3 regions of the Anaerostipes hadrus ATCC 29173 genome follow, and region 3 is predicted to be linked to each of the others. Evidence: riboswitches for the same ligand, from Rfam matches in the RefSeq annotation. Region 3 holds a riboswitch; each other region holds the start of a gene.
What was found. A riboswitch is a leader RNA that binds a small molecule or an ion and turns the genes downstream of it on or off. The one in region 3 is predicted to bind cyclic di-GMP.
Positions count from the first base shown of each region.

Region 1: linked by a shared signal. The riboswitch ahead of QUE18_RS08485 (nucleoid-associated protein) and the one ahead of QUE18_RS01465 (substrate-binding periplasmic protein) in region 3 are both predicted to bind cyclic di-GMP.
Region 2: linked by a shared signal. The riboswitch ahead of QUE18_RS07480 (hypothetical protein) and the one ahead of QUE18_RS01465 (substrate-binding periplasmic protein) in region 3 are both predicted to bind cyclic di-GMP.

Region 1 covers NZ_AP028031.1:1,733,515-1,737,763, reverse strand. Annotated here, with positions in the region: gene QUE18_RS08495 (electron transfer flavoprotein subunit beta/FixA family protein) at 1-288, shown strand, start outside; gene QUE18_RS08490 (electron transfer flavoprotein subunit alpha/FixB family protein) at 313-1,347, shown strand; cyclic di-GMP riboswitch class I at 1,477-1,564, shown strand; gene QUE18_RS08485 (nucleoid-associated protein) at 1,979-3,001, shown strand; gene QUE18_RS08480 (butyryl-CoA:acetate CoA-transferase) at 3,094-4,249, opposite strand, start outside.
Region 2 covers NZ_AP028031.1:1,528,125-1,532,373, forward strand. Annotated here, with positions in the region: gene QUE18_RS07475 (hybrid sensor histidine kinase/response regulator) at 1-1,271, opposite strand, end outside; gene QUE18_RS07480 (hypothetical protein) at 1,268-1,594, opposite strand; cyclic di-GMP riboswitch class I at 1,828-1,918, opposite strand; gene istB (IS21-like element helper ATPase IstB) at 2,158-2,934, opposite strand; gene istA (IS21 family transposase) at 2,941-4,249, opposite strand, start outside.
Region 3 covers NZ_AP028031.1:307,065-311,313, forward strand. Annotated here, with positions in the region: gene QUE18_RS01455 (MATE family efflux transporter) at 1-347, shown strand, start outside; gene QUE18_RS01460 (alanine/glycine:cation symporter family protein) at 653-2,056, shown strand; cyclic di-GMP riboswitch class I at 2,106-2,181, shown strand; gene QUE18_RS01465 (substrate-binding periplasmic protein) at 2,254-3,069, shown strand; gene QUE18_RS01470 (hybrid sensor histidine kinase/response regulator) at 3,053-4,249, shown strand, end outside.

The sequences.
Region 1 (4,249 bases), 1.4 Mb from region 3:
TTAAAAGCTAAAATGCCTTGCTTAGTTACAGCATTAGCTGAATTAAACGAGCCAAGATATATGACTCCAGGTGGAATTTTTGATGCATATGATGCAGAAGTAACTGTTTGGGGAAGAAAAGACCTTAAAGATGTAGAGGATTCTAACCTTGGTCTTGCTGGATCTCCAACTAAGATCGCAAAAGCATCTGACAAAGTAAGAAAAGGTGCTGGAGAAAAAGTTACACTTGATCCAGAAGAAGCAGTAGATTATATCATGGATAAATTAGCTGAAAAACATGTAATTTAGTGAAAAGGAAAAGTGGTGAATAAAATGGGTTTAGAAGAATATAGAGGCGTATACGTCTTTGCACAGCAGGTAGATAACGAATTAAGCGGAATCGCATTCGAATTACTTGGAAAAGCAAAAGACTTAGCAAAAGACTTAGATACAGACGTAACTGCTGTTCTTGTAGGTTCTGACGTTAAAGGATTAGTAGATGATCTTGCAAAATACGGTGCTGATAAAGTTATCGTAGTTGACGATCCAGAATTAAAAGAATACAGAACAGAACCATATACACATGCATTAGCATCTGTGATCAATGAATACAAACCAGAGATCATGTTAGTTGGTGCGACAGCAATCGGTCGTGACCTTGGACCTCGTGTATCTGCACGTGTTCAGACAGGTTTAACAGCTGACTGTACAGTTCTTGAAATCGGTGATTTCCCATTAAGAGCAATCCCAGGAAAAGAACAGAAACACAATCAGTTATTAATGACTCGTCCAGCATTCGGTGGAAATACGATCGCAACAATCGCTTGCCCAGACAACAGACCTCAGATGGCAACAGTTCGTCCTGGTGTTATGCAGAAGATTGATCCTATTGAAGGAGCAAAAGCTGAAGTTATCGAATACAATCCTGGATTTACTCCAGACAACAAATACGTTGAAATCATGGATATCGTTAAATCTGTTACAGATACAGTAGATATCATGGATGCTAAGATCTTAGTATCTGGTGGACGTGGAGTTGGAGAAGAAGGATTTGGAATGTTAAAAGAATTAGCTGAAGTTCTCGGAGGAGAAGTAAGCTGTTCTCGTGCCGTTGTTGATAACGGATGGCAGCCAAGAGATATCCAGGTTGGACAGACAGGAAAAACTGTACGTCCTAACGTATACTTCGCAATTGGTATTTCTGGAGCAATCCAGCACGTTGCAGGTATGGAAGAATCTGATATCATCGTTGCAATCAACAAAGATGAAACAGCTCCTATCTTTGATGTAGCTGATTACGGAATTGTTGGAGACTTAAACAAGATCGTTCCAGCTTTAACAGAAAAATTAAGAGCAGTTGTTAAATAATCATTTTTTGAGAATTTAATTTTTAAAGAGTCCGCGGATCAATACTTCCGCGGACTTTATGTATTGTTAAAAATAATTGACAGATTATGGAAAGTGTGATATTCTATATGCATAGTTAAAAGTTCATATTTATTCATAGGGCAAACCTGTTGAAAGACAGGGACGCAAAGTCAGAAGGGTCTAAGGTCTTATTGGACTATGACAGCCGGTTGCCACATTTAGCATTAAGGGAATGTGATATGGGTATTTAATCCAGATAGAGGCAGCCGTTATAGAAGAGATAATTCTATGAATGGTTTTTTGGTGTCAGGAAGTAGGGAGCCAGATAATAGAATCTGCCATACCGAGAGAATATCAGAAGTTGGTCCTATTAGAATATGAAATTTTATGTTTTCCACAGATTTTATTTGTGAAGGGCTTCACAGTAAGATTACCGGCAAGGGGTTGCCGATTCTTCATTGGTGGGAATACATGGGGATTTTTCATATTAGAAGAAGTCATGGTGTAGGGAACCATGACTTTTTATTTTCGTAGAAGAATTCTGTATAGCAGGATTCTTTCTTTTTGCGTAAAAATGATCGATATGATAAAATGATACACAATGGATAAAACAAAAAGGAGACAATCAATCATGGAACATATACAGAAAGATGATATTATTATCAGAAAAGGAATTTTACATATTTTGGACAGCCACACAGGATATCTTGGCTTATCCAGTCAGCTTTTGGAGATGGGACCAGATTTAATGGAATTTGTCAGAGGACATATTTTTAAGATCATGGAAAGTGATGATGCAAAAAGATGTCAGTTCAATGGAAGTGTTTCGCCAGTATTAAGTTTGTTAGAGAGCATGGAAGAATCAGATGATGAGAGCTTTATAGAGGCGACAAGAGTTTTAGGAGAAAATCTGTTTGATATCATGTGTGATAGTGTAACGATTCCTGCAGCGGATCTTCTTTGTGTGACTTTTCAGGTACAAAGTGTAATTCATATCGCACTGCTTAAGATGAATTACAAAGTGACTTATGTACATCGAGAAGAGGAAGATGCAGAAGCAAATGATATCGTGAAACAAAGAGTTATGCCAACGGATTCGGCAAAGCTTACAGAAGCAGTGATCATCGATCTGACAGAATACAAAGTACGTCTTGTAGAGAAAAAGTATGAGATGTTGAACGGGGATAAGATCAACTATCTTTCTGAGAGATTCTTACAATGCTATGCAGATCTGGCACCAAAGAAGAAATTTCAGATTCTAAATAAAGTTATTAACGATATAAACAACCATTATCCAGAAGATGGGATTGCGAAACGTTTGGACATGAAAAGCCGATTAAGAGAAGAATTTACGGAAAATCAGGCGTTTAAGGTGAATGAGATCGGGGATAAACTATTTGGAAATCATCAAGGTAAGAAGCAGGAATTTGATGAGAAGATTGAACGATATGATATGCAATATGATACATTTACAGTAGCAAAAGAAAATACAGTCAAGAAACTGGAATATCAGATGTTAGAGACGGATACAGGAATTGAGATCAAGATTCCGATGGAAGAATATAATACCAAAGATAATGTTGAGATCATTGAAGAGCCAGGCGGAGGCAGTACGATCATCATTAAGAATATAGAAAATGTAAAAATTAAATAATCAAATAAAAATCCCGAATCTGTAAAAGGTCCGGGATTTTTATTTGGTTTGGAAAATTTAAAAAACAATTATTAAAATAATTGATTGTTAGCTTATTTGTTGGATCTTCTCCAGATATGAGCAGTTTCCGCATCTTTGATCAGCTGATCTCTGAAATCTGGATGAGCGATATTGATCAAGGCTTCTGCACGTTCCCATGTAGACTTACCTTTTAAGTTTGCCATACCATATTCTGTAACGATGTAATGAGCATTCGAACGAGTATCTGTAACGACAGATCCATTATGTAATGTAGGAAGGATTCTTGAGAATGTTTCCCCTTTCTTATTTGTGAAAGTAGAAGATAAGCATACAAAACTCTTTCCACCATTAGATAAGTAAGCACCCATAACGAAATCAAGCTGTCCACCGGCACCACTGATCTGACGGATTCCTGAAGACTCAGCACTAATCTGTCCATATAAGTCAACATCTACCGCATTGTTGATAGAGATAAAGTTATCGATAGATGAAATCGTAGCGATGCTGTTTGTATAATCAACAGGAGCGCTCATGCACTCTGGGTTATCATTTAAATAATCATATAATTTTTTTGTACCTGCTGCGAAAGCATAAGTCTGACGGTAACGGTCGATGTTCTTGTGAGCACCTGTGATCTTACCGGCTTTTGCAATATCAACGAAAGCATCAACATACATTTCTGTATGAACACCAAGATCTTTTAAATCGGATTCTGCGATCAAAGATCCTACAGCGTTAGGCATACCACCGATTCCAAGCTGTAAGCAGGCTCCGTCAGGAATCTGATCAACGATCAGTCTTGCAACTGCCTGATCCACTTCTGTAGCAGCTCCGCCACCACCTAATTCGTCAATAGCAGGATTGTTTCCTTCAACGATCATGTCAACTTTGGAAATATGGATACCTTCTTCGAAACCACCAAGGCAACGAGGCATATTTTCATTAACTTCGACGATAACGCATTTTGCTTTTTCAAGCATAGCTGCTGTATGAGAAGCACTTGGACCAAAGTTAAAATATCCATGAGCATCCATAGGTGCAACCTGCATCATAACAACATCTGTTCCTGGAAGACAATCACGGTAATAGCTTGGTAATTCAGAATAACGGATCGGAGCGTAGAAAGAGAATCCTTCGTTGATCCATTTTCTTTCTAAACCACCCATATGCCATGAATTCCATGTAAAATGATCTGCTGGGTTTTCAATCTGAGTGATTGCTAATGGA
Region 2 (4,249 bases), 1.2 Mb from region 3:
GTCACATCCATGGATGCCAGCAATACCTTTTCCAGCTTTCCATTCTTCCATTCCAAAGGAATATAAGAAGCGATTTTATAAGTCTTTTCATCCATGCTGCAATACTCAAACTTATAAATATCATTTTCACTTTTCAGTTTTTTCCGAATATTATCCGGGGCTATCAGGATATCTATAGCTTCCAATGGTTCCAGTGTCTTATATTTTTCAAGAACCTGCATCTGAAAATCATGATAAAATCCCAGAGGTTTATATATCATCTGTCCATTCAGATTGTAGAATTCATATCTGTCATTTTCCAGATCACAGACAACAAAGCGGTCAACCAGACGCACAATACTCTGAATCAGCTGCTCCATGGAAGCATTATCCGCTGCCATCTGCAGATGCCGCGCACTCTCCACCTTTGCCTCTGTGATATCACGCAGAAAGATCATGGCATATTCTGAATCCTCTATTTCGCCACGTATGACCACATTGCGGACCCATCGTTCTTCTCCATTCAGAGTGATACGGCACTCTAAAGCCAATTCGGTTTCCAGACCCTTCAGCCTTTCTGCAATATAACCACGGTCGTAAAAAGAGGATACCGCCTTCTTATCTGTCTCCACAACATAGGAATCCACAAAATGTCGGATCAGTTCATCCCATGTACGACTCTGTTCAAAAACTGTCATCAGGGACGGTTCAACCTTAAAGGTATCAAAAGTATTCGCTTCCAGATTCACATAATACTCGCACAGATCTGCTTTCGTAAAAGCCCGGTGGAAAGCAGCAGATTTTTGTGCCTGCATGATTTCTTTTTTCTCCGCATCAATGTTAATAAAAATCCCGGCAATCCTGCTGGCAGAACCATCCAGACGGCGTATTACTTCTGCCGATGCCCGAAACCACTGGTATTGATTATCCTTCATTTTCATACGATACTCTACCTGGTATTTTATCTGGTTCGTCTTATCCTTAATTGCCGCCTGAAGCTGCATCATTACTCTTTCTTTATCCTGTGGATGCAGAAGATCTGACCAGGATTCCAGTTTATTCGGAAAGTCCAGAGTATCATGATAGCCGAGCATTTTTCGGAATTCATGACTCCAGTTTGCATTCACAATCTCACTGTTTTTGTCACAGTCAAAATACCAGAAGCCGGAATAGATAGCCTCATTGAGCAGTGCCAAATTTACATGATCCCAGTTGACCTGTACGGACATAACCCAGATCTGTCTGCCCGCCTCATCTGTCGCATCCTCTTTACAAAGCCGTACATTATTCACTGTACCGTCTGCTGCAAGAATCTGTGCTTCCCTGTTCCGTGAAGCTGCAAAAAACGGTCTCGCTCCAGTATATCTTCCTCGTCATAAAAGAAGTTTCTCAATGAGCCTTTTGTCTGTTCCATGAAAGTGTCGAATGTATATCCTGTACTATGCAACAGCAGATTATTCACAGACAAAATAGACAGGTTTTGGTCATAAGATCCTGTCATTATACCTACCCCGCCATTATTTTCCAGTGTTTTCTGTACGGCCTGTGACATGGCCTGTGTCTGCCTCGTTACAGTCTCACCTAAGGAATATATTTTGTCTTCATAATTTTTCATTTTATAAAAATCCTCTCTCCGTCTTATGCCTTCTTCATCTTGCTTTTATCTGTATACAGAAAACCTGTCCCTGCTAGTTTTGTTACCCATTTTTGCATGCAAAAAGGACACTTGCCAAAATCTGCCAGTGTCCCTACTATATTTCTCTAAAATCACACATTTATATAATATAAAAGGTATCGGAATCCCTTCTGTTCAAACATCTTTTCCATATATTATGATGATATGGAAACAATGGCAACCGGCTGACATGGTCAAGCTTTCTGACTTTAGTCCCTTCTGGCTTTGCGCCCCTACCTTTCAACAGGTTTGCTTTTAAAATAATCTCTTTCTTCAAAAGACCTTACCACACGATTTTCCGCACGTCAATAATTTTTAAAAAAATCTACACATATTTTACTTCATAAAAAATCTAAATCGATGAATCCTAAAAACCTAACATTTTTTCATATAAAGCTCATTCATCATTTATAGTGTGAATATTCTTATGCGGCAGAGCCGCCTGTCCAGTTTAGACTGAGCCATCTGTCCAGGCGGAGTGAGCCACTATAATATCTGCGAGTTTACTCGCGTAATGATTTATCTAATCCGTAAACTTCGCGCATAGAAATATCATGTTCAATATCAATACCTCTGATATTGATCCGATAACTGTCATATGCAATACGATCTAATATAGCATCTGCCAATGGACTGTCTGAACCTCCAAGTTGATCATACCATTCTTCAAATTCATACTGAGAACAAAAGATGGTAGATGATTTTTTACGTCTTCTGTGTAAAAGTTCAAAAATATCTCTTTGTTCTGATTCAGTTGGCTTTAATAAAAGCCATTCATCTAAAATAAGAAGAACTGGATTTGCATATTTAGCCATGATCTTTTTGTAATTGCCATTGTCACGAGCCAGCTCAAGATCAATCAAAAGATCAGGTAACCGAACATACTTGGTATTAAAATATTGTTTACATGCTTCCATACCAAAGGCACATGCCATGTACGTTTTTCCGCAACCAGTTGCACCTGTGATAAAGATATTTCTATGTTCAGATATATATTCACATGTAGCAAGACGAGTGATCAATTCCTTGTTCAGTTTACGTCCGGATGTATAATCGACATCCATGATACTTGCATCTGGCTGATCAAACTCAGCTTTTTTGATCAGTCTCTTTAATCGATTACTTTTTCGGTTATTATATTCGATATCTACAATCATACCGAACCGGTCTTCAAAAGGAACTTCGTTAAATTCAGGATCATTCAACTGATTACGAAATGAATCTGCCATGCAGCTAAGTCGCATTTCAATTAATTTATCAATTGTGCTTTGATTTGTCATAGTTATTTACCTCCGATAATAATCAGCACCTCTTGTGATGCCGTGTGCTTTGTGTGTGGATTCTGTATGATCAGCTTCCGATTTCAGTTTTTTTGAACTGGTCACAAGAATGTTTTTAATGCTCTTATAACTCGGTGACGAAGTATAGGATAAGGCTTTTTTACAAGCAGCTTCCAATAAAGTATCAGAGTACTTTTCAGCAAGCTTCAGTAATCCCATACAACTTCGGTAGGTTTGCTGCTCCACACGTTTGGAGGTTAAGATTGCATTGACTGCATGATATGTATTTATTCCAATCTGTTCAGCCCATTTACGGAAACGATCACCATTCCATTCAAGATATTTCTGATGATCCTCTGGCATATGTGCTGTAACAGTACTGTATTGACCCGGACGTCCTTTTAGTCGACGATGAGAAGCAATACGATTGTGATTATAAAAGATCTCAACTGTATTATCTGTTATTTTTACATCAACTTTCTTTTTGATGTATTCATAAGGAACTGAATATAGCATTTTATCCACAGATATGTGATAATTGAACTGAACTGTGGCGGTTTTCCAGTCGCTTAGTTCAAAACGGGTAGCAGGTAATGGGGATAGCAAAGGCTTTTCATTTTCAAGGAATAGCTCCAACCGGCTACCTTCCTTTTTTTGAAAGAGTTTTTGGTTAAAAGTCAAAAGTTTTTTTCTGATAGCCCGATTTAATTCCGCAAGTGAAAAGAACTGTTCATTGCGAAGTGCTGCTGTGATCCACGTAGATATATTTCCAACGGTTCCCTCTGCATTCGGTTTATCTTTAGGACTTCTGACACGAGCAGGTATGATCGCAGTTCCGTAATGTTCAGCTAGTTCCTGATAGATTTGATTGATCTGTTGATCTTTCCGTTTTCCGTTATGGATAACTGCTGTTTTACAATTATCTGGCACGAGGATCTTTGCAACACCGCCAAAATATTCATACATATGAATATGAGCCTTGATCCATGATCGTTGTTTCATATCCAAAAAAGCTTCAACGTAAGTATACTGACTGTATGTCATCACACCAACAAAGATATGTGCCTTGATGATCTCTCCTGTATCTGGATCGATGATCATTGCAGGATCACCAGCCCAGTCAACTTCGATCTGCTCTGCAGGTTTACGTTTGATATGCATGGTAGCACGATGTTTCTGCTCATCCTGTTGAATGTGATAACAGAATTGAGAATACATCAATGGTTCATCTCCATTTGCACGGCAATCTTCAATATATTCTGTCCAGAGAAGTTTTTTACTGACACCATTGCGGAGTAGTTCTTTTCGGATGTAA
Region 3 (4,249 bases):
CTTCACTGTTCCTAGGGAAAGATGGAACTGCTTTAGCATATCAGGTGTCTGGAAATTATATGAGATGGCTCGGTTATTTCTTCACCTTCATGGGAATCAAGATGGCAACAGATGGAGTCCTTCGCGGTCTTGGGATCATGCGACCATTTCTTGTTGCTAACATGGTAAATCTTGCGATCCGCTTGTCAGTTGCTTTGATTTTTGCACCGCGTTTTGGTATTGCATTTGTCTGGCTCGCTGTACCAGCTGGCTGGTTTGCCAACTTTCTGATCTCCTATGCGGCACTCAGAAAATCATGGCCAAGTGATAATTGTAATTGCGTAATCAATACGAATGAGTTATTATAATAACAGATAGGTTTTTAAACCAGCAGCGAAAGCTTCTGAAGCCATACGAAGAAGGTTCAACGGACCTTTCTGCCGACAGACGGCAGGAAAACGGGATATTCATCATTTATCAGAATTCTGAAAATCGCGATTATATCATAAGATACAAAAACGACGCAGACAGTAAAATCGCATACTTTTAAAATGAATGGGCAGTCCCTCAGGCAGGGACTGTCTATTTTTCTGTTGAATTAAAGTAGCTGCAATAAAAATTGTAACTATTGATCCAGATTATTATACGAGAATATCGTACAAGGAGAGAATTTATGTTAGGAATCATCATTGACAGCATCAGTACTTTTATGTACAGTAAATTGCTAGTAATACTGTTGATCGGAGCGGGAATCTATTTTACGATCCGTACAAAACTGCCACAGATGAGATTATTTAAAGATGCCTGCAAAGCCGTTGTAGAAAAGCCAGAAGATGAAAATGGAGTATCATCGTTTCAGGCATTAATGGTATCTACCGCATCACGAGTTGGAACAGGAAATATCATTGGAGTATCGTCAGCTATCTGCATTGGAGGATTTGGCTCTGTATTCTGGATGTGGATCATTGCGATCATCGGAAGTGCATCCGCACTGATCGAAAGTACGCTGGCACAGATTTATAAGAGAAAAGGAAAAGATGGAGAATGTTACGGAGGACCGGCATATTACATTGAAGCAGCACTTCACTGCAGACCATTAGCGATCATATTCTGTATTTCCATGATCGCAACGTATGCATTTGGATTTAATATGCTCGCATCTTATAATTTACAATCTACATTTTCAGGATTCTCATTTTATGATGTAAAATGGACGCCATGGATCATCGGAGGAATTCTTGCAGTGATCACAGGATGGTGTCTCTTAGGCGGGGGATCAAGAATTGTAAAAGTAACATCTACATTAGTGCCAGCTATGGGGGTTGCATATATTCTGATCTCTGTGATCGTTATGATCATCAACCGTGCATATCTGCCAGTTGTATTTTCAAAGATCATCAGCGAAGCATTTGATTTCAAAGCAATTTTTGGTGCATTTGCAGGATCAGCTATGATGCAGGGAATCAGAAGAGGTCTGTACTCCAATGAAGCAGGTATTGGATCAGCACCAAATGCTTCTGCATCCGCACAAGTAAGTCATCCAATCAAACAGGGTTTAGTACAGATGTTATCCGTATTCATTGATACCCTGCTTTTATGCACAGCAACAGCCATGATGTGTTTGTCATCAGGAATCGCCCCTGCGCAAGAATTACAGGGGGCACCATGGGTACAGGCAGCACTGCATGAATCCTTAGGAAACTTCGGACCACTCTTTATCACAGTAGCGATGGTATTGTTTGCATTTACAACACTTCTTGGGAATTGTTTTTATTGTGATAACTTGTTAAATTATATCCACAAAGGACAGCCATCAAAGACATTCATGAAAGGATTTCGTATAGTATCTGCACTGGTTGTGTTCATTGGTGCAGGAATGGAAGTTTCTATGCTTTGGAATATTTCAGATGTTTTGATGGGAGTTATGGCACTGATCAATATTCCAGTGATCTTGATTTTGTCAAATACAGCACTGAAAGCATTGGAGGATTATGAAAAGCAGAAGAAAAATGGAGAGGATCCAGTGTTTAAGACTCGGAATATTGGAATGGAATACGAGACGGATTATTGGAGCTAGATTTATATTTTTTACTTTTGATACTGACATTATCATGGTATAATTAAAGAAAGATTCTAAGCAAAACAGACGAAAGTCTGTGACGCAAAGCTAAAGGGCCTGTAAAATGGCAGCCGGTTGTAGAAAATGATAGGCACTGTCTGTGTGGCAGTGCTGTTTTATTTCATAAGGATGAGATATAAAAATGAGGTTATAAGATGAAAAAAAGAAAAATTTTTACTGTTGTATTGATATTTTCTATGTTAATGGCAACTTTGGCAGGATGTGATAAGGCAGATAAAGTGTCTGACACAACAAAAAAACCTGTTATAAAAATTGGAAGTGACAATTATCCGCCTTATAATTTCCTGAATGAGGATGGTATCCCGACAGGTATAGATGTTGAACTGGCAACGGAAGCATTCAGAAGGATGGGGTATAAGACGGAGATCGTTCAGATCAATTGGGAAAAGAAAAAAGAGCTGGTAGAAAGTGGGAAAATTGATTGTATCATGGGATGTTTTTCAATGGAAGGGCGACTTAACGATTATCGTTGGGCCGGACCATATATAGCAAGCCGTCAGGTGGTTGCTGTAAATGAGAACAGTGACATTCATAAATTGAGTGATCTGAAAGGAAAGAATCTTGCAGTCCAGTCTACAACCAAACCGGAAGGTATCTTTCTGAAGCGGACAGATAAGAGAATTCCAAAACTTGGCAATCTGATCAGTCTTGGACACAGGGAATTGATCTATACATTTCTGGGAAAAGGGTATGTGGATGCTGTGGCTGTGCATGAGGAATCCATCATTCAGTATATGAAAGATTATGATACAAGCTTCCGCATTCTGAAGGAACCATTGATGGTCGTCGGGATAGGAGCTGCTTTTGCAAAGAATGATGACAGAGGAATCTGCGAGCAGATGAAACAGAAGCTGGAAGAAATGCACAAGGATGGTACCTCCCTGAAGATCATAAAAAAATATATGGATGATCCAGAGAAATATTTGGAGGTGGATGATCTTGGATATTAATGGAAGAGAAAAAGCAAAACGATTCTGGATAGTTGTTGGTTTGCTTGGCATCTGTATGTTTGTCACTGCAATTTTTTGTTTTTTTCATACGGAAAAAAACGAAGCTGAGAAAAGAATGGTGGAGATTGTAAACTATGTCAAAGTACAGTGCTCAACCTATACTCATTATAATGAATCTTCAGAATCAAAAAGTCTCCTTCGTGCGATCGAAAATGCCAGACAGATGAGTACAAATATTGATATGGAAGTAAAGAATAGAAAGCAGTTAGACCGAAAGTTTCTGAAAGAGAATCTGCAGTCACTCTGGGTGGATGGTATTCTTGTATTGGATGAAGAAGGAAAGAAAGTCTGTGAATACAGTATGGATGAAGGTTTGATGGATGAGATGATTGATTATCTGCAAAAAGATATCATCATGGATTACACAGGATATAAAGAAAGATCTTATTCAGAACGGATTGTCAGAGGAGATGGATCACGTATCGATATCGCAGCCTGCGCCAGAAAAGATGCCCCAGGGATCGTTGCAGTTTACTATTACACATCTCCGAGATTTATCAGAAATTATACTTTAACGATCCAGAGTCTTTTAAAGGGGTACAATACTGAGAAAGACGGGACGATCATCGTTGCAGACAAAGGGAAGATTATTGCCAGTAACGATGAGAAATTATTGGCACAGGATGTCGCAGACAATGAGATTATTCAGAAAATGAAGAAGCATACAGATAGTCGGCATATCTTTCATCTGAAGAATAAAGGAACTGGATGCTATGGTATCATGCTGAAACAAAGGGATTATTATATCTACATGTATTTACCAGATAAAGAGGTATTCAGTAATCTGCCACTCAGTGTAACAGGTGTTGTATTCCTTTATCTTATCATTCTTAGTTTTTTATGGTTCTGGATATATACAACCAATCTGGCACATCAGAAACAGGAACAGGAAAAAGATGAGAAATATAAAGCAGAACTTCTGAAATCGGCAAAAAAAGCAGAGGCAGCGAACGAGGCGAAAACTGAGTTTCTCCAGAGGATGAGCCATGATATCCGGACACCGATCAATGGAATATGCGGTATGATCGATGTGGCGGAGTATTATGCAGATGATATGGAAAAACAGACAGAATGCAGGACAAAGATCAAAGAAACATCTCATCTGTTACTGGAATTGATC